DNA from 3 places in the Sphaerisporangium sp. NPDC004334 genome. Region 2 is predicted to be linked to each of the others. Evidence: riboswitches for the same ligand, from Rfam matches in the RefSeq annotation. Region 2 holds a riboswitch; each other region holds the start of a gene.
What was found. A riboswitch is a leader RNA that binds a small molecule or an ion and turns the genes downstream of it on or off. The one in region 2 is predicted to bind thiamine pyrophosphate.

Region 1 (9,565 bases), on a different contig from region 2:
CTTGGTGTACCGGCCCTCGGAGAACCACCAGCCGGTGCCGGCGACCGCGCCGATCATGACGACGGCCAGCGCCGCGATGAGCCAGACCGGCCGGACGCCGCGGCGTCCGCCGGGCGGGCCCGGCGCCACCGGCGGGGCGGCCAGCATCTCGGTCTGGGAGTGGATGAGAGTGGGATGGGCCGGCGGGACGGTCTCGCGCGGCATCACGCCGGTCTCGCGGAGCATCGAGGGGGACGTGGCCCCGGCGGGCGGGACGTGCGGCCCCGGGTCGCGCGGCAGCGTGCGGTGGGCCTCGACGGCGGCGACCAGCATGGCCGTGGCGTCGGCCGGACGGCGCGCGGGGTCGCGGTCGGTCGCCGAGAGCACCAGCGCGTCCAGCGCCTGCGGCGTGCCCGGGATGATCGCCGAGGGCGCGGGGACCCGGTCGTGGACGTGGCGGTAGGCCACCGACATGGGGCTGTCGCCCTGATAGGGCTGCTGCCCGGTCAGCAGCTCGAACAGCAGCACCCCCGCGGCGTACACGTCGCTGCGCGCGTCGGCCACCCCGGCGGTCACCTGCTCGGGCGACATGTACGCGATCGTGCCGATCATCACGCCGGTCTTGGTCTGGTTGCCCGCCTCGATCGCGCGGGCCAGCCCGAAGTCGACGACTTTGACCCGGCCGTCGTCGGTGAGCAGGACGTTCTCGGGCTTGACGTCCCGGTGCACCATGCCCGCCTGGTGGGCCGCGCCGAGGGCGGCCAGCACCGGGATGAGGATCTCCAGGGCCTCGCGGGCGGGAAGGCGCCCCCGCCGGCGGAGCACGTCGCGCAGGGTGCGCCCGGGGACGTACTCCATCGACAGGTAGACGTTGCCCGCGTCGGTGCCCTGGTCGAAGACGTGCACGACGTTCGGGTGCGACAGGCTGGCGACGGACTTGGCCTCGCCGATGAAGCGGCGGACGAAGTCGGGGTCCTCGGCGAGCGAGGGATGCATGACCTTCAGGGCGACCGTGCGGTCGAGCCGGACGTCCAGGGCCAGGTAGACAGCGGCCATGCCGCCCCGGGCGATGCGGGATTCGACCCGGTACCGCCCGTCCAGCAGCCGCCCTAGAAGGGGGTCCGCAACCGTCGTGTCCACGGGAGTGAGTTTACGGGCGGTTTGCCGGGGGGAGGGCAAGCACATCCCAAACCGATGCCGACATGTTCTCCCGTCCCCAAGGGGTCATCGTTGTCACCTGGCACGCGGCTCGATCGCCGGCGAGGAGGCCTCAGCGTACCGCCGCCGGGGGATCCGGCCGGCGAGGCGCGCCATGCGACCTGCCAGAACGGCCTCGCGCATCGCCGACGCCATCAGGCCGGGCCGCTGGGCGCGGGTGACGGCGCTGGCGAGCAGGACCGCGTCGCATCCTAGCTCCATCGCCAGGGCCGCGTCGCTCGCCGTGCCGATGCCGGCGTCCAGGATCACCGGGACGGCCGCCGCCTCGACGATCAGCTCGATGTTGTGCGGGTTGCGGATGCCGAGACCCGAGCCGATCGGGGAGCCCAGGGGCATCACCGCCGCGCACCCCGCCTGCTCCAGCCGCCGCGCGAGCGCCGGGTCGTCCCCGATGTAGGGCAGGACGACGAACCCGTCGGCGACCAGCCGCTCGGCGGCGTCGAAGGTCTCGATGGGATCGGGGAGCAGCGTGCGCTCGTCGTTGATGACCTCCAGCTTCACCCAGTCGGTGCCGAGCGCCTCGCGCGCCAGGCGCGCGGTCAGCACGGCCTCGCCCGCGGTGAAGCAGCCCGCCGTGTTGGGCAGCACCTTGACGCCCCGGCCGCGCAGCACGTCCAGCACCGACCCCCGGGCCGCCGGGTCCAGGCGCCGCATGGCCACCGTGGTGATCTCGGTGGCGGAGGCGGCCAGCGCCCGGTCCAGGACCTCCAGCGAGGGCGCGCCTCCGGTCCCCATGATCAGCCGGGAGGTGAACTTCTCCCCGGCGATGACCAGCGCGTCGCCCGCCTCGTCGAGGTCGTGCCCCGGCGCCGGGTGCGCACCGGTGCGGTCGAGGTCGTCCCCGGGCGCCCTGGTGGCGCCGGCCCGGCCGTCGTCGTCCCCGGCCGCCTTGGTCGTACCGGTCTGATCGATGTCGTGCCCGGCCGCGGGGCCGGCGCCGTGGTCAGCCACCTTGCACCGCCGTCAGCACCTCGACGCGGTCGTGCTCAGTGAGCGTGGTGGACTGCCACGCGCCGCGCCGCACCACCTCGTCGTTCACCGCCACCGCGACGCCCGCGCCCGACGAGGTCAGCTCCTGGACCGCGCGGGCGACGGTCGCCCCGGCGGGCAGGTCGCAGGACACACCGTTGATCATTACATTCATCGCCGTTCCGGGGCGCGGGAGGGCCCTGGCCGCCGCCAGGGCGCGCGCCCCGTTCCTCCTTCGTTCATCGGTGGGCCTCGGTGAAGCGCAGAGGGGAGCAGAGCGCCGCGAGGGGGACGAGCCCCGGGTCGGGGTCGCCGGCCACCAGCTCGGCGGTGAGCGGGCACAGCAGGACGCCGCCCCGGTGGTGGCCGGTGGCCAGCACCAGCCCGTCCACGCCGCTCGGGCCGATCACCGGCAGGTTGTCCGGCGTTCCCGGGCGCAGCCCCGCCGCCAGGTCGACCACCTCCAGCTCGGTGATCCCCGGCACCAGCTCGCGGGCGTCGCGCAGCAGCTCCCACAGCGCCCCGGCGGTCACCCGGGTGTCGAACCCCATCTCCTCCTGCGTGGCGCCGAGCACGATCTCGCCGTCGCCGCGCGGCACGAGGTAGGCACGCGAACCGTGCACGACGCCGCGCACGCACCGGCCGAGGAACCCCGGAGCGCCGCGCAGCCGCATGATCTGCCCCTTGACCGGGCGCACCGGAGGGAGCACCTCGGGGGGCAGGCCCGGAAGGGAGCCCGACCACGCCCCCGCCGCCAGGACGACCAGCCCGGCGCCGATCGCCGTGCCGCTCGCGCACCGCACCCCCCGCACGGGCCCGTCCGCGGAGAGCAGCCCCGTCACGCGGTCGGCGACCACCGGCACGCCGCGGCGCGCCAGCGCGGCGAGCAGGGCGGCCGTGACGCGGCGGGGATCCACCCAGGCGTCGCCGGCGACCAGGATGCCGCCCCGGACGGAGGGAGCGAGCATCGGCTCGGCACGGCGGCACTCCCGCCCGGTGAGCCGCTGGACGGGCAGCGACAACTTCTCCAGGAAGCCGGCCACCTCGGACAACGCCGCCAGGTCGTCCGCGCCGAAGGCCACGTCGAGCGTGCCCTCGCCGCGGTGGTCGACGTCCACGCCCGACTCCGCCGACAGCTCGGCGGCGAACGCCGGCCAGCGGGCCAGCGAGGCCAGGCCGAGCCGCAGCAGGGGCTCCTCGGTGTAGGCGACCTCGCTGACCGGGGCGAGCATCCCCGCCGCCGCGTGCGAGGCGCCCGAGCCGGGCGCGGGGTCGACGACGATGACGGAACGCCCGTGCCGGGCGGCGCGCCAGGCGATGGAGAGCCCGATGATGCCGCCGCCCACGACGACCATGTCGGCGTGCCGCCCGGCGCCCGCCGGGGGCGCGTTCGACACCTGCATCTGAGTCCGCTCCCTTCGCCGGCATGACCCGGATCAGGTTCGTGGCGGTCGAGGGCCCTCAGCCCTCCTCTCAGCCCGGTTTCGCCGGACTCCCGCGCGTGGTGGACCCAGCCTAATCCCGTCCCGGCGCCGCCGGGGACGGCGGGAGAGGCGGTCCGTTTCCGCCCTGGTACGGCATCGCCACCCGCTTGAGTGGTCTCATCACTGCCCGTATGGGACAGTGAGCCAATTTGTTACCAAATCGCCGTTGGCGGGTTACCGTCCTGGCCGCTTAGGGTCGGGTTGTGAATCATGTCGTGGTGGTGGGGGCCGGACTGGCCGGCGTGCGCAGTGTCGAGGCGCTACGGGCGCGCGGATACCGAGGGCGCGTCACTCTGATCGGCGAGGAGGCCCATCGGCCGTACGACCGGCCTCCGCTGTCCAAGGCCGTGCTGCTGGGCGAGCTGGACTCGACGGTCGTCGACTCCGATCTCGGCGCGCTGGACGTCGATCTGCGCACCAACGTCTCCGCCAAGGGGCTTCGCGAGGGCGCCCTGGAGACCACCGAGGGCGAACTGGAGTACGACGGCCTGGTCATCGCCACCGGCGCCACCCCCGTCCGGCTGCGCGGCGAGGGCGCCCAGCACGTGCTGCGCACCATCGACGACTCCCTGGCCCTGCGCGCCGCGCTCGTACCCGAGTGCCGCGTCGCGATCGTCGGCGCCGGGTGGATCGGCGCCGAGGTCGCCACCGCGGCCCGCCGCGCCGGCTGCGAGGTGACCGTCGTCGAGGCCGCCGAGTCACCGCTGGCCGTGGCCCTCGGGCCCGAGGTCGGCGCCCGCACCGCCTCCTGGTACGCCGAGGCGGGCATCGACCTGCGGCTCGGCACGATGGTCGGCTCGATCGACCCCGGCGGGCTGACCATGATGGACGGCTCGTGGATCCCGGCCGACGTCGTGGTCACCGGCGTCGGCGTGCGCCCGAACGTCGCCTGGCTGGCCGGCTCGGGCATCGAGGTAGACAACGGCGTCCTGGTCGACGAGCACCTCCGCACCTCCATGGAGGGCGTCGTCGCGGCCGGAGACTGCGCCAACTGGTGGTCGCGGCGCTTCGGGCGGCGCATGCGCGTCGAGCACTGGGACACCGCCCTGAACGCCCCCGAGACCGCGGTGGCCACCCTGCTCGGCCAGTCCGCCGTGTACGACCCGGTGCCCTATTTCTGGTCCGAGCAGTTCGGCCGCATGGTGCAGTACGCCGGCCACCACGACGGGGGCCGGCTGGTGCTGCGCGGCGACCCCGAGACCGACCGGAAGTGGGCGGCGTGCTGGTTCACCCCGGACGACAGGCTGGCCGCCATCCTCACCGTCGACCGTCCCCGTGACCTGGTCCAGGGCCGCCGCATCGTCGAGGGCGGGCAAAGAGTCGACGTTGATCGGGCGATCGACCCCTCGATACCCTTGCGCGACTGCTTGTGACCCCCTGCGGGGTGTTTGAGAAGAGGCGCGACGTGGTAGTTGTGGTTCCGTGACGCTTTCTGTTGCACAGATCGACCGCGAGACTGATCAAATGGTGGGGGAGTGGCTCCCCCTCACGGAAGTGGGCAGGCGGCTCGGGCTCAGCACCGGGCGCGCCAAGCAGCTTCTGAAGGACAAGAAGCTCATCGGCGTCCGCCGCGGCGGCCCAGAGCCCGAGGTCCCCGCGAAGTTCATCGCCGGCGACGACGTGGTGAAGGGCCTGCCGGGCACCCTCACCGTGCTGTCCGACTCCGGCTACGACGACGCCGAGGCCCTGCGGTGGCTGTTCACCGCCGACGACTCCTTGCCGGGAGCCCCCATCGACGCGATCGTCGCCGGTCGGCACACCGAGGTGAAAAGGCGTGCCCAGGCGCTCGCTTTCTGACGCCAGGCTCTACCTCTGCACCGACGGGCGCCGCCGCCAAGGCGATCTCGACCAGTTCCTGGACGCCGTCCTCGCCTCGGGCGTGGACGTCGTCCAACTGCGCGAGAAGGGTCTGGAGGCCCGCGAGGAGCTCGCGCTGCTGGAGGTGTTCCGCGCGGCCTGTGACAGGCACGGGGCGTTGCTGGCGGTCAACGACCGGGCCGACATCGCCTACGCCGCGCGCCCCGACGTGCTGCACCTCGGCCAGGACGACCTGCCCGTGGCGGTCGCGCGCGACATCCTCGGCCCGGAGGTCCTGATCGGCCGCTCGACCCACAGCGACGCCGAGGCCTCCGCCGCGGCGGTCGAGGAGGGCGTCGACTACTTCTGCTGCGGGCCGATCTGGCCGACGCCCACCAAGCCGGGCCGTTTCGCTCCGGGCCCCGGGCTGCTGAAGCACGCCGCGGCCCTGGCGGCCGATCGGCCGTGGTTCGGCATCGGCGGCATCGACCTCGGCACGCTGGACGAGGTCATGTCCTACGGGGTCACCCGGGTCGTGGTGGTGCGCGCCATCACCGAGGCGGAGGACCCCGGAGCCGCCGCCGCCGAGTTCGCCCGCCGTCTCACGCCCGGCTGACCCCCGGCGGGGCCGTCGTCGTCCGCGGCGCGTGATGCCGGCCACGGCGCACGGCCGGCGGGGCCGTTCTCACGTGACCCGGCGGGGCCGTCGTCAGCTGCGGCGGGCCGTCGCGGCCACGGCGAGCTCGTGCAGGGCCTCGCGCGCCTCGCCGGTGATCGGCGCGCGCTCCAGGGACGTCAGCGCGTCGTCCAGATAGCGCTTGATCATCTCTTCGCTCGCCGCCAGGGCGCCGGTGTCCTCGATGATCGCGCGCAGCCGTTCGACGCCGTCCTGCTCCAGCTTGGGGTCGCCGAGCAGCAGGCGCACGTCGGCGGCCTGCTCGGGCGTCGCCTCCGACAGCGTGCGCGCGATCAGCATCGTGCGCTTGCCCTCCCGCAGGTCGTCGCCGGCGGGCTTGCCGGTCTCGGCCGGGTCGCCGAACACGCCGAGCACGTCGTCGCGGAGCTGGAAGGCGATGCCGACCTTCTGCCCGTAGTCGACGCACAGCCGGTCGATCCACGGCTCGGGCGCCCGCGCGGCCATCAGCAGCCCGAGGCGCAGCGGCTGCTCGACGGAGTACTTGCCGCTCTTGTGCAGCGCGACCCGCAGCGCGCTGTCGAAGGTGCTGCGGCCGTGCGCCTGCTCCAGCAGGTCCAGGTACTGCCCGCACATCAGCTCGGTGCGCATCAGGTCGTGCACCGGCTCGGCCGCGGCCAGCGCCTCGGCCGGCAGCCCGCTCGTCCGCCACATCTCGCCCGACCACACCAGCAACAGGCTTCCCAGCAGGACCGCGGCGCCCTCGCCGAACTGCTCCGCCGACCCCTGCCACCCCGAGTCCTCGTGCAGCGACTGGAACCGCCGGTGCGCCGACGGACGGCCCCGCCGCATGTCGCTGGCGTCCATCACGTCGTCGTGGATGAGCGCGCTGGCCTGCAGGAGCTCCAGCGAGGCGGCGGCGGTGAAGATGGCGGCGTCCTCGCCTCCGCCCGCGCCGCGCCAGCCCCAGTAGCAGAAGGCCGGGCGCAGCCGCTTGCCGCCGGCGAGGAAGTCCTCGGCGGCCACGAGAAGCGGGCTCAGCTCCGGGCCGCTGACCAGGGGGCGCTGCCGGTCGACGAACGCCCGCAGGCGCTGGTCCACCTCGGAACGGAACGCGTCCGACAGGGCGAAGGAAGTGGTCATGCTCTGAGATTAACGGCCGTACAACGGGCCGCCGCTTCCCCTCCCCTTGTGTGACCCACGCCATGGACCGGCGGTGGCACGCCCGGCGCACTCCGCTGAGCTGCCGACACCGGTTCGCGGCACCGGAAGGGAACCCGACACGCGAGCGATGATCGGTGTGGGGCTGTGGCACGCGCCGCACGCTCTGTGCGATGCCCGTCGCTCGCCGCCCCGCGCGACGCCCGGCGGTCGAGCGTCTGTGCGATGTCGTGGGGTCCCTCGGTCCTGTGATGTCCCTGGGTGATGTCCCTGGGTCCAGCGATGCCGGTGATGTCCGCCGGCCGCGCGGCCTCCGCGCTCGCGAAGGCTCTCGCGCGCACCGCACGTTGGCGATCGGTGCGCGGCGGTCCGGACCTGTAGCCTTGGCACCATGGCTCTGGGTCGTCCATCCGTCCGTCCTGACCGCGTCCCGACGGTACGGGAACTGCTCGCCTCCGGGCGGCGCTCGTTCTCCTTCGAGTTCATGCCCCCGAAGAACGACGAGGGGGAGCGGCAGCTGTGGCGCGCGATCCGCGAGCTCGAGCGGCTGCGCCCGACGTTCGTCTCGGTCACCTACGGCGCCGGCGGCTCCACCCGCGACCGCACGGTCGAGATCGTCGAGCGGCTCGCCCACGAGACGACGCTCACGCCCGTCGCCCACTTCACCGCCGTCGACCACTCGGTGCGCGAGCTGCGCCACCTGGTCGGCAGGTTCGCCGGGGCGGGGGTGCGCAACATCCTCGCCGTGCGGGGCGACCCGCCCGGCCGCGACCCGCTGGCCGAGTGGGTCAAGCACCCCGAGGGCGTCGCCTACGCCGAGGATCTCGTCCGCCTCATCCGCCAGTCGGGCGACTTCTGCGTCGGCGTGGCGGCCTTCCCGTACCGGCACCCGAGGTCGCCGTCGGTCGAGTCCGACGTCGATTACTTCGTCCGCAAGTGCCGGGCCGGCGCCGACTACGCCATCACGCAGATGTTCTTCAGCGCCGGCGACTACCTGCGCCTGCGCGACCGGGTGGCCGCCGCCGGGTGCGACACGCCGATCATCCCGGGCATCATGCCGGTCACGCAGATCAGCACGATCGCGCGGTCCGAGAAGCTGTCGGGGGCGCCGTTCCCGGCCGATGTGGCCCGGCGTTTCGAGGCGGTCGCCGACGACCCGGCCGCGGTGCGGCGTCTCGGCATCGAGCACGCCGCCGAGCTGTGCCAGACCCTGCTCGACGAGGGCGCGCCCGGCATCCACTTCATCACCTTCAACCGGTCGAGCGCGACCCGCGAGGTCTACCAGGCGCTGTCGCCCGCGCCGGAGCCCGTCCCCGCCGGCTAGTGTCCCTCGCCCGGGTGTTCGCCTTCTGAGGTGAGGACCCGGCCGGCAGGGCCTGCGAGCGGCCCCGGACGGCGGGCACCGGCTACAGGACCGCGCCCGTGCCCCGCCGACGGCGCGGGCGCGGTGTGGCGGGCTCGGGCGGCGGTCGCTTGCTGAAGCGTTCGAGCTCGATCGCCAGGGGGCCGGCCACGAGCGCGGAGGACGCGGTCCCGGCCAGGATGCCGACGATGAGCGCGATGGCGAAGTCGCGCAGGGTGCCGTCGCCGAAGACGGTCAGCGCGGTGAGGATGAACAGGGCGCCGAGGCCGGTGTTGACGGTACGTGGCACGGTCTGCAGGATCGCCGTGTTGACGACGTCGGCGAAGCGTTCCTGCCGCCGGGTCCGCCACAGTTCGCGTACGCGGTCGAAGACCACCACCTTGTCGTTGATGGAATATCCGATGATGGTCAGCATGGCGGCCAGGAAGACCCCGTCGATGGGCTTGCCCAGCCAGGCGAACAGGCCCAGCACCGCGCAGGCGTCCACGACGAGGGCCAGCACCGCGGCCGCGCCGAACGTCCAGCGGAACCTGACGGCCAGGTACAGCAGTTGCGCGGCCAACGCCACGGCGAGTGCGATGAGCGCGTTGCGGCGCAGCTCGTCGCCCAGACTTGGGCCGATCAGCTCGTCGCGTTGCTTGGTCACCTCGCCGAGCGCGCCGTCGAGCGCCCGTTCGACGGCGGTGACCTCCTCGGCGGTGATCTGCCTGGCCCGCACGGACACGGCGGTCCCGGAGACCTGCACGTTCGCCGCCGGATGGCCGGCCTCGGCCACCGCCCGCCGCGCCGCTTCGATGTTCACCGGCTGCGCGGCCGCGAACTCGATCATCCGGCCGCCGGTGAACTCGACGCCGTAGTTCAGCCCGTGCAGGACGAGCCCGGCGGTGGCCGCGGCGACCGTGGCGGCGGCCACGACCAGCCACCGTCGGCCCGCGGCCATGAGGCGCGGGTCACGCCGGG
Region 2 (9,565 bases):
CCGGTGCGTCCGCTGCCCGGCACGCAGCCGCCCGGCGGGGGAAGCGGCTCGGGCGGCGACCAGCCGCCTGGTCCGCCTCGTCCTCCCCGGCGCATCGGCCGTCTGGTGCTCCGCGTCCTCGCGGTCGTGCTGGTGCTGCTGATCGTGCTCGCCGTCGGCGGGTTCTTCTGGATCAACTCCCGGCTCAACGTCGTGGACTCGCTCACCGACTACGCCGGGCGCCCGGCGGCCACCCCGGGCGAAGACTGGCTGCTGGTCGGCTCCGACAGCCGGGCCGGGCTGACGGCCGCCCAGCGCAAGAAGCTCGCCACCGGCCGGGCGGTCGGCAAGCGCACCGACACGATGATGCTCCTGCACGTGCCGGCCGGCAGTGGCCGGCCGACCCTGGTCAGCCTGCCCCGCGACTCGTTCGTGCCGATCGACGGGCACGGCAGCGACAAGCTGAACGCCGCCTACGCCTTCGGCGGCCCCAAGCTGCTGGCCAAGACCGTGGAGAAGGTCACCGGCATCCGCCTCGACCACTACATGGAGATCGGGTTCGGCGGCTTCGTCGGCATCGTCGACGCGATCGGCGGGGTGAACATCTGCGTCAAGCAGAACATCAAGGACCCCAAGGCCGGCATCGACCTGAAGAAGGGCTGCCAGGACATGGAGGGCGGCACCGCGCTGGGCTTCGTCCGTACCCGGGCGACGGGCGCGATCCCCGACTTCGACCGCACCCAGCGCCAGCGGCAGTTCTTCTCGGCCGTGGTCAAGAAGGCCGCGAGCCCCGGCGTGCTGGTCAACCCCTTCCGCTCGGTGCCGCTGGCGATGGCCGCCACCGACTCGGTCGCCGTCGACGGCGGCACGGGCACCTTCGACCTGTTGTCGCTCGGGATGGCCATGAGCGGCGACCCGGTCGCCACCGCCGTCCCCATCGGCTCGCTGCCCACCATCAACGGCGCCGCGGTCGTCAAATGGGACACCCAGCGCGCGCTGCGGCTGTTCGGCTCCCTGGCCGAGGACAAGCCGGTGCCCAAGGACGTGCTCACCAAGTAGGCCCGCGGTGAGCGGCCACGCGCACCCGTCGGCCGCTCACCGGGCGGACCCTCGGTCAGCGGTTAGTGTGATGGCATGCCCGAGCTTCCCGAGGTGGAGTCGCTCGCCGAGTTCCTGCGCGAGCGGGCCGTCGGCCGCGTGGTCGCCGGTGTGGACGTGGTGGCCTTCCAGGCCCTGAAGACCGTGCGGCCGCCGGTCACCTCGCTCGGCGGCCTGGCGGTGACCGCCGTGGCGCGCCACGGCAAGTTCCTGGACCTCGACTGCGACGGGCTGCACTTCGTCACCCACCTGGCCCGCGGCGGCTGGCTGCGCTGGCGGGAGGACCTGTCGGGAGCCAGGCCGGTGCGTCCAGGCAAGGGGCCGCTGGCCGTGCGGCTGCGGTTCGCCCCCGACGACGACGACGGCCGGGCGCCGGGCTTCGAGTTGACCGAGGCCGGCACCCAGAAGCGGCTGGCCGTCTACGTCGTCACCGACCCGGCCGAGGTGCCCGGCATCGCGAGCCTCGGCCCCGACCCGCTGGCGCCTGACTTCACCCCCGACGTGCTCAAGGGCATCGTGAGCGGCAGCCGCACGCAGATCAAGGGGCTGCTGCGCGACCAGAAGATCATCGCGGGCATCGGCAACGCCTACTCCGACGAGGTGCTGCACGCGGCCAAGATGTCCCCGTTCAAGATCGCCGACTCGCTGAGCGACACGGCGGTCGCCGACCTGCACGAGGCGATCGTCACCACCCTGCGCGAGGCCGTCGAGCGGTCGCGCGGTCTGGCCGCCAAGGACCTCAAGACCGAGAAGAAGTCCGGCCTGCGGGTCCACGGGCGCACCGGAGAGCCGTGCGAGGTGTGCGGGGACACGATCAGGGAGGTCTCCTTCGCCGACTCCTCCCTGCAGTACTGCCCGACCTGCCAGACCGGCGGCAAGCCGCTGGCCGACCGCAGGATGTCCCGGCTGCTCAAGTGAGGCGGCCCCTCGGCTCCTCCGGTGGGCCCGCTCGCCCGGGGCCGTTACCGCCGCGCGAGTGGTGGTGCCAGGTGGCCGGCCGCGCCGGGGCTCTGAGGTGTTTTGCGGTGCTTCGCCGGTGCGCGAAGGGAAAACTTCCCGGCGTCACGGCGCGACAACCCTCCGTTAGCGGGCGGAAGGCTCGCGAAGCGGGGACAATGGTCGGCATGACCGTCCCAGAGATCCAGGCCGGGGCCGTGCCCGACGACGCCTACCTGCTCGACGTGCGCGAGCCCGACGAGTGGCAGGCGGGCCACGCCCCGACGGCCGTCCACATACCGCTCGGCACGCTGCAGCAGCGGGTCGAGGAGATCCCCGCCGGAGTCCCGGTGTACGTCGTGTGCCGTGTCGGCGGCCGGTCCGCCCAGGCCACCGCCTGGCTCAACCACGTGGGCCGCGAGGCCGTCAACGTCGGCGGCGGCATGCACTCGTGGGCGGCCGCCGGGCGTCCCATGGTCGCCGAGAACGGGGGGCAGCCCTACGTCGCCTGACGGCCGGATGTAATAATCGCGCAAAATACATAGCGCGGGAGCTCGGGCGTCACCGGGCTGAGAGGGCGGTTCCCAGCGAGGGCTGGGCGCGCCGCCGACCGCCGGAACCTGTCCGGGTAATGCCGGCGTAGGGAGCGTGCGATGACGTCCGCCGTCGATGAAGTCCCCCTGACCCTCGACGAGGCCCCTCCGAAGACCCTCGGATTCCTCGACCAGGGCGCCTTCTGGGCCAACCTCGGGGTGAGCCTGCTCGGCTTCTCCGGCGCCCTGTACCTTCTCGACCCGCTGGGCGGCGCGCCGCTGAGCATGGTCGCGGCCGTGCTGGCCGCCGTGGTGGGCAGCCTGGTCGGCACCGTCATGGTGGGCCTGGCGGCCATCCCCGGCGCCCGCACGGGCGCGCCCGCGATGGTGCTGCTGCGCGGGCTGTTCGGGGCCCGGCTGTCGTACCTGCCCACCGTGCTGAACATCGTCCAGATGCTCGGCTGGGGGGCCTTCGAGCTGTGGGTGATCGCCAAGGGAGCACAGGCCGTCTTCGGCGACTCCGTGCCGTACGCGGTCTGGGTGCTGGCCGCCGGCGCGCTGACGATCGCCCTGACCATCCGCCCGCTGGGTGCCATCCGCCTTCTGCGCCGCTTCGTGACGGCCGCCGTGGTCGTCGCGATGGTGTGGCTCGCGGTGGCACTGATGCGCGAGGCGCCGAGCCTGGGCGGCGGGAGCTGGAACGCGTTCGCCCCCGCCGTGGACTACGTGATCGCGCTCTCGGTCTCCTGGGTCCCGGTCGCGGCGGACTACGCGCGGCACTCGCGGTCCGGCCGGGCGGCGTTCACCGGAGTGGTCACCGGCTACACGATCGCCCAGGTGGCGTGCCTGGTGCTCGGCATCGTCGCCCTCGCTTCGGTCGGCAACGACCCTGACCGGGTCTGGAACGCGTTCGTCGCGGTGCCGCTCGGCGCGCTGTTCTTCGGCGTCCTGGTGCTGCGGGAGGCCGACCAGTCGTTCGCCAACGTCTACTCCACGGCCATGTCCCTGCAGAATCTGCTGCCCCGGGTCGACCGGCGGGTCTTCTCGATCGGGGTCGGCGTGCTGACGACCGGCATCGCGCTGTTCGCCAACGTGAACTCCTACGGGGCCTTCCTCGGGGTGATCGGCGCGGTGTTCGTCCCGATGTTCGCCGTGCTCGTGGTCGACTACTTCCTGCTGGGCGGGGCCGCGCGATGGGACACCTCGCAGGACGCGCCCTCGCGCTGGGCGATGCTCGTTCCATGGCTGCTCGGCTTCGTGGCGTACTGGGTGTTCACCGGAGCGGCCACGCTGAAGTGGTGGGACGAGCGCTGGGCGGCGCTCCGCGAGCTGATCGGGTTCGAGCGGCAGCCGTGGATGAGCGCGGCGCTGGCCGCGTTCGTCGTCTCGGCGCTGGTGACGCTGCTGGTGGGCCTGTTGAGGCGGCGCGCCCGCGACGGCGCCGCCCTCACCGACGCGCCGGTGGCCCGGTAGCGCCCGTGGCCGGTGGCACCCGTGGCCCGGTCGCACTCGGTCGCCCGGCCGTAGTCGATGGCCCGGTCGTAGCCGGTCGCCGGCCTCGATCGAGTGCGCCTAGTCCGCCGCGGCCTCCAGGCGGAGCAGGACCTCCTTGGCGGCGGGGCCGCCGGCGTAACCTCCCGGCCGTCCCGGCGCCTCCAGCGCCCGGTGGCAGGGGACGATGACGCACACCGGGTTGGCCGTCAGGGCGTTGCCGATCGCGCGCAGCGCCTGCGGACGCCCGATGCGCTCGGCGATCTCGGGGTAGGTCGTCACGCGGCCGTAGGGCACGGCCATCGTCATCTGCAGCACCGTGCGGGCGAAGGGCGTGGCCAGCCGCAGGTCGACCGGAACGGTGAACGCGCGCAGCCTGCCGGAGAAGTAGGCGTCCAGCTCGCGCCGGACCGGGTCCAGGCGCCGCGGGTCGGGGCCGATGAACGTCCCGATCTCGCGGGAGACGCGCGCGAAGATGACGTGCTCGTTCTCGTAGCTGCACGCGACCACGCCGCGCGCGGTGACGGCGAGCGCGAGCGGCCCGACCGGCGTGTCGGTGGTGCCGAAGGCCACCTCGGGCGGGGTCTCGCCCACATAGCCGGGAGCGGTCACCCGCACCAGGGCCTCGAGATCCCCTGTCGTCATGGCCGTACCCCTCTCGCCTACCGGCAGCGTATCGGAGGGAGCCCTGCTCCCGGCCGCGCCGGAGGGAGTGGCGCCCATGTCATCGGCCGCTGCGCCGAATGCGATGATTCGCACATCGAAAGTGCCAAGGCGCGGGGGCAAAAACGGGCACGATGGGGGTCATGAGTGACGACAGGGGAGAGAACCTCGATGACGGCTTTGCCCGCGCTGTCATCGCGAGCTCGCCCAATGCCGTCGTAACCCTCGATCGTGATCTTACCGTACTGATCTGGAACCCCGCGGCGGAGCGCCTGTTCGGCTGGTCCGCGGCCGAGATGACCGGGCGCCGGGCGCCGCTCGTGCCCGACGAGCTGGTGGCCGAGCACAACGCGGTACTGGAACGGGTGCGCACCGGCGGCCCGGTCTCCCTGCGCACCAAGCGCCTGCGCTGCGACGGCTCGCTGCTGGACGTGGGCGTGGACATCAGTGCTCTGCGGTCGGAGGCCGGCGCGCTGCTCGGGTACGTGAGCGTCTACCACCCGGCGGAGAACGACGCGGTCGCCCGCGAGCGGGCCGCCCGCCGCGCGCGGCTCGTGCGGCGGCTCACCGACGTGGTGGGCGACATCAACGCCGAGCTGGAGCTGGAGCCGGTGCTGGACCGCATCGCCGCGAGCCTCACCGAGCTGACCGGGGCCGACGCGGGCGGCTTCGTGCTGATCGAGGACGAGCGGCTGCGGCTGGTGAGCACCCACGGCCTGCCGGAGCGGGTGAAGGGCGCGACCGCCGACCTGCACAGCAGCCTGGTCGGCAAGCTGCTGCGCACCGGCAAGACCGTGCTGCTGGAGACCGGCGACCAGGCGGTGCTGGACGAGCTGATCTGGTCGGAGCTGCCGGGCCTGCACACCATCGCGCTGGGCGTCGCCGCGGTCGGCGGCCGGCCCTACGGGGCCCTGTACGCGCTGTTCGCCGAGCACAAGGCCGGCCACATCGAGCTGGAGCTGCTGGAGCTGCTCGCCGGGCACGCCGGCATCGCGCTCGCCAACGCCATGGCCTACCAGGACGCGGTGCGGCAGCGGGCGCACGAGCGCGCCGTCGTCGACGCCAGCGCGGACGGCATCGCCGTGCTCGACGGGGGCGGGCGGGTCACCCAGTGGAACCCCGCCGCGGAGGAGCTGACCGGCCTGGCGGCGGCGGAGGTGATCGGCGTCCACCCGCCGTTCCCGCTGCCCGGGCCCGGCGAGAAGCTCACCACGCAGCTCCCCTCCGGCCGCTGGCTGGACGTGGTCAGCGCCGGGATCGGCGAGACCGCCGAGGTCGTCGTGGACTTCCGCGACGTGACGCTGGCCAAGGAGCTCGAGGAGGCCAAGGACCTGTTCCTGGCCACCACCAGCCACGAGCTGCGCACCCCGATCACGGTCGTCCAGGGCTTCGCCAGCACCCTGGACGCGCGGTGGGACAAGCTGTCGGACGTCGAGCGGCGCTCGGCCGTGCGCACCATCGCCGAGCGGGCGCGCGACCTCGGCCGGCTCATGGACCATCTGCTCCTCGGCGCGCGGGCGGGCGGCGAGAAGTTCAAGATCCGGCTGGAGAGCTTCGACCTGGGCGAGCGCGTGCGCGCGGCGACGCTTGGCATGCCGGTGCTGTCCGACCGGCACCACGTGGAGGTGGACATCCCGGGCGACCTGCCGCTGGTCGACGGGGACGCCCTGGCCACCGACATCCTGCTCGGCCAGTTGCTGGAGAACGCCTTCAAGTACTCGCCGGACGGCGGCCTGATCAGGGTGCTGGCCTGGCCGGAGGACGGCCGCGTCGTCCTGGCCGTCGACGACGAGGGCGTCGGCATCGCGCCGGAGGACCGCGAGCGGGTCTTCGAGCGGTTCGTTCAGGCCGACAGCGGCGACCGCCGGCGTTTCGGCGGCGTGGGGCTCGGGCTTTACATCGCGCGCACCCTCGCCCGTGCGCAGGGCGGCGAGGTGACCGCGCACGCGCGTCCCGGCGGCGGCACCCGAATGCGATTCGTTTTGAGCATCGCCGACGCCTATATCGGATCCGACACACCGAAGCGGTAACGAGCTGGTCACAGATGACCGCGCCTATTGTCGAATCTGCACAAGCAATGATCGCCGCGCGGTTTCCAGAACCATCGAACGGGGCATTTCGGTCGTACTGGGATGTGTTTTCCTCAGGGGGAAATGCAGGAGAACGGGGAAGTGAGGGCGTCGTGCTGTTGCCGTATGCGCCGACCAGCGTCGCCGTCGCACGCCAGCGTCTCAGCGCCGATCTCGAGGCATGCGGGGTGTTCGCCACCGCCATAGAGGACGCCGTCCTGGTGGTGAGCGAGTTGCTGAGCAATGCGTTGCGTCACGCCCACCCCCTCCCATCAGGCCAGATCATGGCCACCTGGGAGTGGGCGGAGGACCACCTCGAGGTCACGGTGAGTGACGGGGGAGCGGCCACGGAGCCCCGCGCGGGCCGGCCGGCCCTGTCCTCGCTGGGCGGCCGGGGGCTCGGCATCGTCGAGTTCCTCGCCGAGCGCTGGGGGGTGCGTCACGACGAAGACGTGACCACGGTGTGGGCGGTCATCCATGCCCCGGTCGCTGTCCTTAATTCGCAAGTTCGGACGCCCGAAATAGGGGCCCTACGCGAGTGCGGCTAGACGCTCCCTGCTAACAGGGCATGACATGCAGCGTGGACCTCCCCGGCCGCTGCCGAGTTCGCTGCCCGCAATTCGGATGACCTTCACACCCGCGGCCTCCAGGCGGGCGTTGGTCTCGACGTTGCGCTCGTAGGCCACCGCCACCCGCGGCGCCAGCGCCAGAGTGTTGTTGCCGTCGTCCCACTGCTCGCGCTCCGCGGTCACCGGGTCCAGCCCGGTGTCGATCACCTTCACCCGTTCGACCCCCATGGCCTGCGCGGCCGCCTCCAGGAACGGCCGGGGCTCGAAGACGCGCAGCTCACCGCCCTCCGCCGAGGTCACGGTGTAGGCCTGCAGCGAGTAGGCGACCGGCGGGTACATGACCACGGTGTCCAGGTCCACCATCGTGCAGATGGTGTCCAGGTGCATGGTGGCCCGCTGCTGGGCGATCGGCACCGCGAGGACGGTGTGCGCCAGCCCCGCGGCGAAGACCCGCCGGCACAGCCGCTCCACCCCGGCCGGAGTGGTGCGCTCGCCGGTGCCCACGGCGAGGACCCCGGGCGCCATCAGCAGCACGTCCCCGCCCTCCACGTGTTCCAGCCACGGCTCGTACAGGTGGCCGGTGCCGGAGAACCTCGGGTGGTAGGTGTAGATCAACCGGGTGAGCAGGCTCTCGCGGGTGCGGGCGGGCATGGCCAGGCTCGTCACGGCCACCCGGTCGCCGATCCACACGCTGGAGTCCCTGGTGAACAGCAGGTTCGGCAGCGGGTCGATAACGAAGTCGTGGCGGTCCATCAGCTCGTACACAAGACCCCGGCCGGTCTTCAGCTCCTCGCGGGCCAGGCCCGCGATCAGAGTCTGGGTCAGGTCCTCGGGGTGCAGCTCCGAAAGGTGGCGGCGCGCCAGCTCGGCGAGCCGGTCGCCGAGCTGGCGCTCCTGGAGGACGGCGCTGATGATCTCCTCACGCCCGGCGTCGTACTCCAGCGTGTCCTGGAGCAGCTCGGTGAGGTAGAGCACCTCGACGCCGTGGTCGCGCAGCGCCTGGGCGAAGGCGTCGTGCTCCTCCTGGGCCCTGCCGACCCATGGGATGCCGTCGAAGAGCAGCTTGTCGCTGTTGCGGGGGGTCAGCCGCTTGAGCTCGGCGCCGGGACGGTGCAGGAGCACCGTCTCCAGCCGTCCGACCTCGCTGTCGGCACCGTTCATCGTTCGGACCTCCCGGTCGGCGTGCGGTCATCGTTCCCGGCATTCCACGTTAATGGCGTACAAACCTCCATGAGGGCGCGAGGTCGCCGTATCGGGCCGGCAGGGGGTGCGCGGGACCGCCGGGTCAGACCGGACGGGGGTAGAGGACCGCGCGCTCAGCGGCCGTCCACGCGGTGCTGACCAGCAGGTACAGCCCGGCCGCGAGCGGCAGGACGGCGGCGGCGGCGATCGTGCCGAACGGCAGCAGGCGCAACGCGCGCGGCACGGTGTCGTCCATCCGCCTCCAGGTCAGCCAGGCGACCACCGCCAGCAGCGCGAACAGCCCGGCGAAGACCAGGACGGGCGCGCTGAACAGGCCGCCGGACGCCAGCGCGGCGGCGAAGTGCTCACCCAGCGGCACGCCGAGGGCACTCTGGGCGAGCAGCAGGTTGGCATGGCCGGCGATCGTCGCCGAGACGAAGACGCGGTAGACGACCATGAAGAACGGCGCCTGCGCCAGGCCGGGCAGAAGCCCGGCGAACATCGAGGTCCCCTCGGCGGCGTACAGCTTGGAGGTCTCGCGGACCAGCCGCTCGGGATCGCGGGCGAAGCGCTCGCGCAGCTTGGCCACCTGCGGCGCCAGGCGCAGGCGCGCCTTGTGGGCGGTCGCCTGCCGGACGCTGAGCGGCAGGAGCAGCAGGCGCACCGCGATGGTGCACAGGACGATCGCCGCGACCGGCCCGGTGAACGAGCCGACGGCGCCGATGAGCCGGTAGGCGAAGTCGATGACGGTGTCGAGCAGTGAAAGCATGAAAGAGCCCCATTCGTCGGTGTGCGGACATGACGAGGCGCCCGTCAGGCGTCCGGTGCCGCCGGTGGCGGGCGGGACGCCGCTCGCGCGGCCACGCTGTGGTGGCCGGCGCGCTAGAAGACGGGCGCGGGGCTGGACGAAGGGGCTCTGGGCCGGGGACGGCCGGGCGCCGCGGGGTGAGCGAGCCGGACGAAGACCGCGTGCGCCGCGCGTGGGCGCCTGCCGGCGGCCACCGCCACGGCGGGCTGCGCGGCCGGCCGGGCCAGCGCCCAGGCG
Region 3 (9,565 bases), on a different contig from region 2:
GCCTCGCCCATGCTCTACCCCCTTGCCCTTCCCGTCACCGCACGCCAATGACCAAGTGTGACGCAACAAGCACAGAACGCGATGAGGGGGAGGTGGAACGACCTGCGAACGACCGATCGGCGTGAGGCGGGCGCGTCCCGGCGGAACGCCGCACCGGCCGTCCTTCACCCACCCCTCGCGACGAGGTTCTCTACTGCTCCCGGACCACATACGAACGGAGCGCGCTATGCGACCAGGTGACGACGTCGTTCCAGAGCTTCATTTCGCTGCGAGATATGCGGTGCACGCGACCAGCGGCGACCACGACGCGGCGCGCATCCGGCTCGTCGAAGTCCTCCCGCCCGGCACAGCGGGGCGCCGCGCCAGAACCGTGCTGCGTCATCTGCTCAAAGAGGCGGGCGCGGGACCGGAGGCGGTCGCCGATGCGGAGATCATCGTCTCAGAACTGGCCGCGAACGCCGACCGGCACGCCGCCGGGCCGTACGAACTGCGCGTCCTGGACAAGGCCGGGGTGCCGGTCTGGTGCGAGGTCGTGGACGGGAGCCCCGACTTCGGAGAACTCACCACGCGCATTGAGCGGCTGCGAGGGGCGAGGGGCGCCGATCTGCCGTCGCTGGCGGAAAACGGGCGCGGTCTTCTCTTGGCAGTCCGGCTGTCCGGAGGCGACTGCGCGGTGTACCCGGCGAGATCGTCGTCCACTCACGCACTCGGGAAGGCGGTAGGTTTCGCCCTTGCAACGCCCGTGTCAGGGCTGTTCTGAGGCGGTCTGGGGATCGGACCAGAAGGCGATGAGTTCTTCGGGGGTCAGCTGGTGGGGTGGGCCGGCGGGAGGGGTGCGGCCGGTGCGGACGGCCCAGGTGGTGATCAGCAGGCCGAGAAGCTCGGCGTCCAGGCGGGCCTCGCGGGGGTGGGGGGCGGCGTGGCGCGGGGGCTTGGCGCCCATGCGAGCGGCGCGGGTGACGGTGGCGAAGGACAGCATCGACTTCTCTCTTGGACTGAAGGGGTGCCGAATCCACGACGGAGGACGCCTCGCGAGGCCACGACCGACCCGGAACATCCCTGGCGACTCCGGAGCCTACGTTCCAGGACCGACTTTTTCGGATGTAGCCTCGTCCGGCTCCGGTGTCTAGCTACTTGCCCCCTGAAAAAGAGGCTTTGAGGCTCGGGCGGATCTTGCCGGTCGGTTGAGGCTTGATCGAGTTGGCTGGGTGTCGGCTCTGCCGGAGCGGCAGCCGGTAGTCAGCCGCCGATCACGGCCATCCGCTGCAGGTTGTAGGCGAAGATCCCCAGCCCGGCCCAGGTCTGAGCGCCTCCGAGACGGCGTAGCCGGGTCCGGCGGAGTCCGAATGTCCGCTTGAGGTGACTGATACGGGCTTCGACTCCCACCCGCCAGTTGCGCATCCGCCGGAAGCTGCGGGTGTGCTCGTACTCACGCCGGGACTTGCTGAGGGTGCCACCACGCTGCAGGCCGATGTGCCGCACCCCCAACTCGGCCAGGGCCTTGTCCGCTGCCGCGGTACCGAATCCGCGATCGCCGACGACGGTGGCCGGGACACGGCCGGTCCGCTCGATGACCTGCTCGACAGCCGGGACAAGTTGGGGAGCATCACTGGGATTGCCCTTGTTCAGCCGATGGAAGCAGATGAAGCCACGTTCGTCTTCGGCCACCAGCAGGGTGTAACCGAACTGGGTCGGGTGCTGGGGCTTGCCCTTGCGGATCGGACGGGCATCGGGGTCGGCCAGCGACACCATCCGGTCGGGGATGGTGCGGTTGCCGGCCAGGCGTTGCGTGGTCTGAGCCAGCAGCCGACCGGTGCCCGACACCGTCTGCTCCAGATCGTTGATCAGGCGTGCGAGCCGCCTGGAGGGCCGACGCGATAGGGCACGGCGGGCATTGCGGATCACCTGCGCCACCTGCGCCGACGTCGTGGCCGCGATGCCGGCGATCTCGCCGGTGAGCCGATCGATCTCCCCCAGCGCCTGGCCGGTGCGCCGCCGCAGGGTGCGGCTGATCTGCTTCAACCGGCGCCCCGCTGAGCGGCTGCGGTTGCGAAACGGGGTCCGGATCGCCGCGCCCGCCGCTTTGATGCGCCGTACCAGCCCACCCAGTTTTCGGACCCCATGCTCCAGAAGGTCGGCATCTGTGGGGTGGTCGATGTCGGCTTCGACCACGGTGGTGTCGATGCGCAGCTTGTGTCCTCGCAGTAGCTTGTCCTCCGTCAGCTTGCCCACCAGTGCAGTGTTGAGCTGGTCGAACACCTCTGGTCCCGCCCGCCGGACCAGTTTGATCAACGTCGTTGAGTGCGGCACCCGCCCATCCAGTGGAATGCGGCAGAAGCGACGCCAGCTGATGGAATCGGCGACTTCCCGGCACAGCGATTCATAGCCCAGCTGGTAGCGGTGTTTCAGGTACAACACTCGCACCAGGCAGGAGATCGGCACCGACGGGCGGCCCAGCCGGGCGTGGAACAACCCTCTCCAGGGTGCAATGAACCGCTCATCATCAAGGTAGGCGTCGATCCGGGCCAGCTCCTGCGGTAGCCGCGTCACCTCCTCCGGCAGCAGCGTCTCCCACAACGCGATCTGTTGCCCCGAGACACGCAGCACCGGTTACCACCTCCGGCGGGAACGACATCGACGTCATTCTCAACCGGCCGAGCCTCCCAGCGCTGTGATTGCCGAGGTCAGAAGTGCCTACCTCGAACCCTTCTTCAGGGGCAAGTAGCTAGGCCCAGCAGATGAGGCACCTTTCTCGGTTCCGGTAGGCGGTAGCCGGTCAGCTCACCGCTTGGCCTTCAATGGCGCTCAGCCTTGGCGCCGGCCGGGACGCCCCGGGTTGCTCGCGATTTTCGCTCGCTCCGGGCTTTCACCGCCTTCTCCGCAGGACGTTCTTCACTGACAATGCCGCTATGGACTGGGTACCCCTCGTTTCAACCGTAGCCGGAGCCGCTATCGCCCTCGCTGGCACCGTGCTCGCAGACACGCTCCGCCGCCGGGATGAGCGCGGGCGCAGCTGGCGCTCCGACCGTCGGCAGTGTTACCTGGAGTTTGTGACGGCGGTGAACGCGGCGCATGGTCTCCTTCGAGGCGCCGCCTCCGATGATCCGCAATCGAACATTCACAGGGCGACCAACAAGGCAATCAATGATTCGCAGATCTACAGAGCCAGGGAGATTTTTCTCGTCACGGCCGAGCCGTCCGTGGCAGGCGCTGGTGAGATCACGTTCAAGCGGTTGATGGCGATCCGCGATGCGGTGCGCTCGGGTACCAAGCCTGGTAGCGAGGAGTTCCACGACCTTTACACGATTTCGCCGAAGCCATATGGGGGCTGAGGATGGCTGCGCGCGTCGACCTTGGCTCTGGAGGGTTGGCGCCCGATGACTTACATCAGATCTCGTGGTCCGAAAGAGACACCTGCGACCTGTGTGCGACGCATTCACCTTTATGAATCTCGGTCACCCATCTATAGAAAGCGGGACCGGTTCGTGCAGGGTCACTTAGCTTTTCATCCTGCTTCGCGTAGCTGAAGGACAGGAATCACTCTGACGAGTCGACCTGCGCGAGGAGAACAAACGCGGTTTCCGCAGGTCGCACCATATCGGGAGAAGGTGCCGGCTCAGAAGACGGTGCAGATGCCGCCGCCATAGCTAGAAAAGTTTGGCTGTTGCCGGGCGAGAAGCAGCGTGGCGACGATGCCGCTAAGCAGTACCTGGCCGAACACCACGAGCATGGCGGTGAGGACATCCTTCTGTACACGCGGAGGCCGCGAGGCAGTAGATCCCGGCCGTATGGGCTGCGCTGGCAGGTTGATGGTTCGCCGTGGTTCGGCCCGTAGGGGGCCGGTGACTCAGTGACCTGTCGGCCTGGGAATTTGTTCGTGGTCGGTGTCCCGATAGCGTTCGTCGAGATCGCGCTCCGGCATGGCGCCCTCGCCTTTCGGATGACGACCTGATGTGTCGCTGTAGGTACGTGCCCGGACTTCCATCGCTTCACTGTGCGTGCGGCGCCGATAACAGAGAGCACCATTGATGGGACTTGCCTAGTATCTGCCTGAGCCGATTCGGACCAGGATCGGGACGATTAGGCTTGGGCGGAGACTGAAACGCGGGAGTCCGGTGGACCGGGCTGAGAGTGCGGCTGGGTGGCCGCAGACCGCTGGAACCTGTCCGGGTCATGCCGGCGTAGGGAGTTGCTTCATGACGACGTCCGAATCCGTCGTTCCGTCGCAGGCGCGGCCGTACAGCGAGGAGCTGTGGGAGGCCATCGCGCCGACGTACAAGGCCATCCTCGACCACCCGTTCATCAGGGGGCTGGTGGACGGGACGCTGCCCCGCGCGGCGTTCCGGCACTTCGTCGTGCAGGATTCGCACTACCTGCGGGACTACGCCCGCGCGCTGGCCCTGTGCGCGGCCAGGGCGCCCCGTGAGGAGGACGTGCGGGCCTTCGCGAGCGACGCGGTGGGGGCCATCGCCGCCGAGCAGGAGATGCACACGGCGTTCATGGCCGACCTCGGCGGGTCGGCCGAGCAGGCCGCGGGGCAGCCGGTCGGGCCGACCACGCGCGCCTACACCAGCTACCTGCTTGCGACCGTCTACGGCGGGTCGTTCCTGGACGGGCTCGCGGCGGTGCTGCCCTGCTATTGGATCTACGCCCGGGTGGGCGAGGCGCTGCTGGAAGAGTCGTCACCCGACCCGCTGTACCGCCGGTGGATCGCCGCCTACGGGGACGAGACCTTCCAGAGCGTGGTGCGCCGGGTGGTCTCCCTCGCCGACCACGCGGGCGCCGAGGCGACCGGCGGCCAGCGCGCCCGAGCGCTGGAGCACTTCGTCACCACCTCGCGCTACGAGTGGATGTTCTGGGACGCCGCCTGGCGCCAGGAAACCTGGCCCGTCTGACCGAGGCGCTCCTTGGCGAAGGGCACCCGGATGCGGGTAATCCCGCCACGCGGTCAGATGATCTCGTGTCACCGCGAAGGGGCGCCGTCCTGCGGGGTTGCGCAGCAGCCATCGCCACACTCCTGGGCGACCTGTCCCGCCGGACGCGTGGCCGCGGTCGGGACGCAGCATCCCTCGCCGCGCCAGGCCTCGCGGCCTTCCTTCACCGCCACCGCGGCGATGACGAGGGCGGCGACCGGATCGGCCCACCACCAGCCGAAGGCGCTGTTGAGGGCCAGGCCGGCCAGCAGATAGGTGCACAGCAACGTCTGCTTGGAGTCGGCCACCGCCGAGGCCGAGCCGAGCTCGCGGCCGGCTCGGCGCTGCACGGCCGACAGGACCGGCATGACCAGCAGGGAGGCGGCGGCGAGGACCAGGCCGGCCGTGGAGTGATCGGCCGCCTCGGCGCCGGCACGCCGGGAGTCTGTTCCGCCGCCTCCTCCTCCGGCGCCCTAGACGAGATAAGTCCTAAGTCCGGTCAGTGGGCGTAGGCGATCAGTGACCGGGTGATGGGCGGTGGCCGCCGGAAGCGCCTGCCGCACCCGCGGCGGCAAGGTCGCCCCCAAGTACCACACCCCGCGCATCGTGCTCGTCCTCCAGCTCCGCACCGAGCTGGAGGTGCGCGCACTCGGGCGATCTGGGCGAGGGACGGCGCGGTGGCGTCATCGTGGCCGGTGACGTGCCGAGGGCGGCGCTGCCGGCCAGGCCGAGCCCGAAACGTACCCTGCGACGAACCCGGCGCCGAAGCAGCCCCCCGCGCCCGCCGGGTCGAGCGAGGTGTCCAGCTCGCCCTGTGACCACGCGTCCGCGAGGACCCCGGCGAGCCGGGTGCGCAGCCAGGCGAACGTCTCCTCGACCGAGCGGCGCAGCTCGGAACCGGAGAACTCCGCCTCCGCACGGGCGCGCAGGTCGTTGGCACTGCGGGCGATCGCGGCCGGCGCCAGGTCGGACCGGCTTCCGACGGGCCGGCCCCGCGCTTGGCGAAAGAGCGCGGGTGACAAGTTCACCCGCGGGCGCCGCTACGGCAGGGCGGGCACGGCCGGCGCGGTGTTGGTCCAGCCGGCCTCGAGCACGATCTGGGTGCTCGTCTCGTTGAGGGACAGCTTGCCACTGATCGCGGTCGTCTGGCTCTGGGACAGCAGAAGCATCGTGCCGGTGTCCACGACTAGGTCGGTCTTCTCTTTGATCGTCAGTCCGTTGTCCTGAACGGCCTTCGGGTGGTCGATCGACAGGGCCGCGCCGGCTCTGCCCATGCTGTCCTTGGTCTCTCCCTGCGAACGGACACTGGGCATCGTCAGCAAGAGCTGGTAGGCCGCGGCGCGGACGTTCTTGGGCGCCGGAAGCTGGTTGAGCATGCCCGGCAGCGCCCCGGTGATGTACTGGTCCACGTTGTTCTGCTTGACCCGTGAGACCCGCGCGGCCTCGGAGAGCCAGGACTTCAACGCGTTCGGGTCCGCGGGCAGCCGCTGGACCTCCTCGTACGTCAACTTCTGCCCGGCCAGAAAGAACTGGTCGTCGTTGCCGCGTACGGGCCCGACGTGGCCCTTGTCCGGCACGGTCGACAGCTTCACGACCTGGCCGTCGGCCGTGCGGGTCCACTTGGCCGGCGAGCCGTCGCGGCGCCACGCCTTCCGGTCCGTCGCGCTCTTCGGGTGCGCCCCAGCCTTCCGGTATCCGAACCAGGCCTTGCCGTCGGGCGCGGTCCATTCCTCACTGAGCTCCTGCTCCACCACCCAGTAGCGATTCGCGCCGCTGCCCATTTGGCGGGGACCGGTGCGCTGGGTCAGCACCCTCGTATGCCAGTAGGCGCCTTCAGGCGGAGCCGACGCGGCGGCCGCGAGCCGCGTCTCCGGCGCCTTCAGGACGCTCGGCAGGCCCAGCAGGGCGGCGGTGCCCACGGCGGCCAGGCCAGTGCCGACGGCGATCAGCGGCCGGAGCGGTGCTGTCGCGAGCTTCATGTGTTTCCTCCAGAGGTCCGAAGTGACGTCCCCCAATACGCCTGGGCGCCTCACAAGGTTGCCTGCGGCACTCGGGCAACTGCTGGAGGATCCAAGGCGTATTAGGAGGCGTGAAACGGGACAGACAGACGTGAGCGGCGCGGAGCACGACTTCGGCGCATTCGTGGCCGCAAGGGCCACGACGCTGCTGCGGGTCGCCTATCTCGCCTGCGGGAACGAGGCGGAGGCGGAGGACCTGCTGCAGACGGCGCTGGAGCGTACCTACAGGAACTGGGACAGGGTGCGGCACGACAGCCCCGAGCCCTATGTGCGCCGCGTCATCATCAACACCGCCATCAGCCGGGCCCGCCGCCGGGCGATCCTGAGCATCATCCCGATGCGCATCCTGCCGGAGAGGGCGGCGCGCTCGACCGACGTCGATCTGCGCCACCTGCTCATGGACGCGCTGCGTGGCCTACCTCCCCGGCAGCGCGCGGTGGTCGTCCTGCGGTACTGGGAGGACCTCAGCGAGACACAGACCGCGGAGGTGCTCGGCTGCACGGTCGGCACGGTGAAAAGTCAGACGTCGAAGGCGATGGCCAAGCTGCGTGCAGCGCTCGGCGAGGCATCCGTGGAAGGAGTGATCGGCAATGCCCACGCTTGAGGAACGCCTCCGCCAGGTCATGGCGGACGAGACCGCGAGGCTGTACGCCGCGCCCGACCTGGTGGACCGGGTCGTCCGGTCAACCCGGCGGAAGAGGAGGCGGGGCGGGGGCGGGGTCGCGGCCCTGGCCACGTCGGCGGCCGTCCTCGCGGCAGGCTCCCTCTACCTGACGGTGGCCCCGGGCGCCATGCAGCCGCCCGCTGTCTCGGAGACGCCAGCCGTCTCCGAGACGCAGGGGCCGCCCGCCATCGACGACATCCCGCCCGTGCCGTCCGCCCCTCCCAGCCTCGGGGACCTGGGCGACGGGAAGACGCTCAAGCACGTCAAGGTGGGTTACCTGCCCGAGGGCCTGCAGTGGGGCCACTGGTCGGTGGACTACGGCGACAGCTACTCGACCTCGTGGAACTTCGATGGCGACAAGCACAGCTTCTACTGCGTGCAGATCTTCGTGTACGAGGGTAAGGCCGTCCAGGAGGTCGACGACCGTGTGCAGGGGTACCGCGACGAGGGGGAGGGCGAAGAGGTGACCGTCGGCGACCGGACCGGCTATTCGGTCATCGCAGACGTCGGCGAGGACGGCATGAAGGGCACCCCCACGCTCATCCTGAACATGGGGGAGCAGCGGCGGGCCGAGATCATGTTCAGCCCCACGTACGCGAAGAGATTCGCCAACGCCGAGGCCGTCGACCGCGAGCTGACCAAGATCGCCGAAGGTCTTACCGCCGACAACTAATCCGAGTAAGTCCTAAGTCGCTTTGAGGCGGGCTGTGGGGAAGGGTGAAGGGTGTCGATGATCCGTTTGTGACGACAGACATCAACACCCTTCTCACCGCACTGTACGTCAAGATCGATGACTGGCTGCGGCGTCCGACCCGGATCGGACGCCCGCCCAAGCTCACCGACGCCGAGTTGCTCACCCTGGCCATCGCCCAGGCCCTGCTCGGCATCCGCTCCGCTCCCACTCCCGCTACTTCTGGGGCCTGCGCCTGCACCTGATCTGCACCCCGGCCGGCCTGCCGATCACCTGGGCCCTGGCCACCCCGAAGGTCGACGAACGTCAGGTCCTGATGGCCGTACTCGACCACGACCCGCACCTGCTCGCCGAACGCCCCGGCCTGCTGATCTTCGCCGACAAGGGGTACATCTCGGCGGAACTGGACGCCTACCTGGCCGAACGCGGGGTGCAGCTGCTACGCCCGTCCTACCGCAACCGCACACCCCGCCCCGGCGAACAGCACCTCAAACCCATCCGCGGTGCTCGGGCCTGATGTGTCGGCCGAGGACGGTACAGCGCTCGCGGACGGCACGGGAGTGGCCGACGGCGCCGGGGACGTGCGGGCGCCGGGGCGGGCGGTGGAGGCGCACGCGGCCAGGAGCAGACCGATGGTCATCGCCAGAAGCACCGCCGCCGGCGCGCGCCCGCTCATCTGGGGATCGTACGACCATACGGGGCGCCGGGCGGGGCCGCCGTAATCATCCCCCCGGCGCGAGTCGCCGGGATCGTCGCCGGCGGTCCGCCGGCCGTCACGGCTGCCGTGCCGGCACGCGGCGGGCTGCCCGGAGGTCAGAGCCAGCTGTTGCGGCGGAAGCCGCGGTAGAGGAGGGAGCAGATGACGAGCATGACGCCGATGACGAGGGGATAGCCCCAGACGGCGTTCAGTTCGGGCATGTGCTTGAAGTTCATGCCGTAGATGCCGGCGATCATCGTGGGCACGGAGACGATGGCCACCCAGGCGGAGATCTTGCGCATGTCCTCGTTCGCCAGGGCGTTGGACCTGGCCAGGGCCGCCTGCAGGATGGAGTTGCACAGCTCGTTGGACGACTCGACCTGCTCGCAGACCCGCGAGAGGTGGTCGACGACGTCGCGGAAGTACTCGCGCATCTCGGAGGGGATCATGCGGCGCTGCGGCAGGGCCCCGAGCGGCGTCTGGAGCGGCGTGACCGCGCGCTTCATCTCGATCATCTCGCGCTTGAGCTGGTAGATGCGGCCGATGTCGCGAGAGCTGACGTCGGCGAAGACGGCCGCCTCG

Region 1: linked by a shared signal. The riboswitch ahead of thiO (glycine oxidase ThiO) and the one ahead of ACWEN6_RS25475 (purine-cytosine permease family protein) in region 2 are both predicted to bind thiamine pyrophosphate.
Region 3: linked by a shared signal. The riboswitch ahead of tenA (thiaminase II) and the one ahead of ACWEN6_RS25475 (purine-cytosine permease family protein) in region 2 are both predicted to bind thiamine pyrophosphate.

The regions. Positions count from the first base shown of each region.
Region 1 is NZ_JBSGDZ010000010.1:31,357-40,921, reverse strand. Features, by position in the region: gene pknB (Stk1 family PASTA domain-containing Ser/Thr kinase) at 1-1,119, opposite strand, end outside; gene ACWEN6_RS14485 (thiazole synthase) at 1,213-1,932, opposite strand; gene thiS (sulfur carrier protein ThiS) at 2,141-2,332, opposite strand; gene thiO (glycine oxidase ThiO) at 2,406-3,569, opposite strand; TPP riboswitch at 3,563-3,675, opposite strand; gene ACWEN6_RS14470 (NAD(P)/FAD-dependent oxidoreductase) at 3,854-5,023, shown strand; gene ACWEN6_RS14465 (Rv2175c family DNA-binding protein) at 5,115-5,447, shown strand; gene thiE (thiamine phosphate synthase) at 5,425-6,063, shown strand; gene ACWEN6_RS14455 (polyprenyl synthetase family protein) at 6,157-7,224, opposite strand; gene metF (methylenetetrahydrofolate reductase [NAD(P)H]) at 7,634-8,566, shown strand; gene secD (protein translocase subunit SecD) at 8,649-9,565, opposite strand, start outside.
Region 2 is NZ_JBSGDZ010000019.1:160,362-169,926, reverse strand. Features, by position in the region: gene ACWEN6_RS25490 (LCP family protein) at 1-1,038, shown strand, start outside; gene ACWEN6_RS25485 (Fpg/Nei family DNA glycosylase) at 1,114-1,995, shown strand; gene ACWEN6_RS25480 (rhodanese-like domain-containing protein) at 2,193-2,525, shown strand; TPP riboswitch at 2,550-2,676, shown strand; gene ACWEN6_RS25475 (purine-cytosine permease family protein) at 2,667-4,019, shown strand; gene ACWEN6_RS25470 (methylated-DNA--[protein]-cysteine S-methyltransferase) at 4,119-4,682, opposite strand; gene ACWEN6_RS25465 (PAS domain S-box protein) at 4,844-6,730, shown strand; gene ACWEN6_RS25460 (ATP-binding protein) at 6,883-7,317, shown strand; gene ACWEN6_RS25455 (arginine deiminase) at 7,300-8,499, opposite strand; gene ACWEN6_RS25450 (YidC/Oxa1 family membrane protein insertase) at 8,624-9,289, opposite strand; gene ACWEN6_RS25445 (DUF6412 domain-containing protein) at 9,403-9,565, opposite strand, start outside.
Region 3 is NZ_JBSGDZ010000039.1:52,168-61,732, forward strand. Features, by position in the region: gene ACWEN6_RS36220 (helix-turn-helix domain-containing protein) at 1-11, opposite strand, end outside; gene ACWEN6_RS36225 (ATP-binding protein) at 281-760, shown strand; gene ACWEN6_RS36230 (hypothetical protein) at 746-979, opposite strand; gene ACWEN6_RS36235 (ISNCY family transposase) at 1,240-2,607, opposite strand; gene ACWEN6_RS36240 (hypothetical protein) at 2,910-3,332, shown strand; TPP riboswitch at 4,095-4,205, shown strand; gene tenA (thiaminase II) at 4,197-4,895, shown strand; partial or broken gene ACWEN6_RS36250 (cation transporter) at 4,964-5,323, opposite strand; gene ACWEN6_RS36255 (zinc finger domain-containing protein) at 5,451-5,612, shown strand; gene ACWEN6_RS36260 (hypothetical protein) at 5,597-5,941, opposite strand; gene ACWEN6_RS36265 (hypothetical protein) at 5,954-6,892, opposite strand; gene ACWEN6_RS36270 (SigE family RNA polymerase sigma factor) at 7,023-7,535, shown strand; gene ACWEN6_RS36275 (hypothetical protein) at 7,522-8,268, shown strand; partial or broken gene ACWEN6_RS36280 (transposase) at 8,337-8,788, shown strand; gene corA (magnesium/cobalt transporter CorA) at 9,100-9,565, opposite strand, start outside.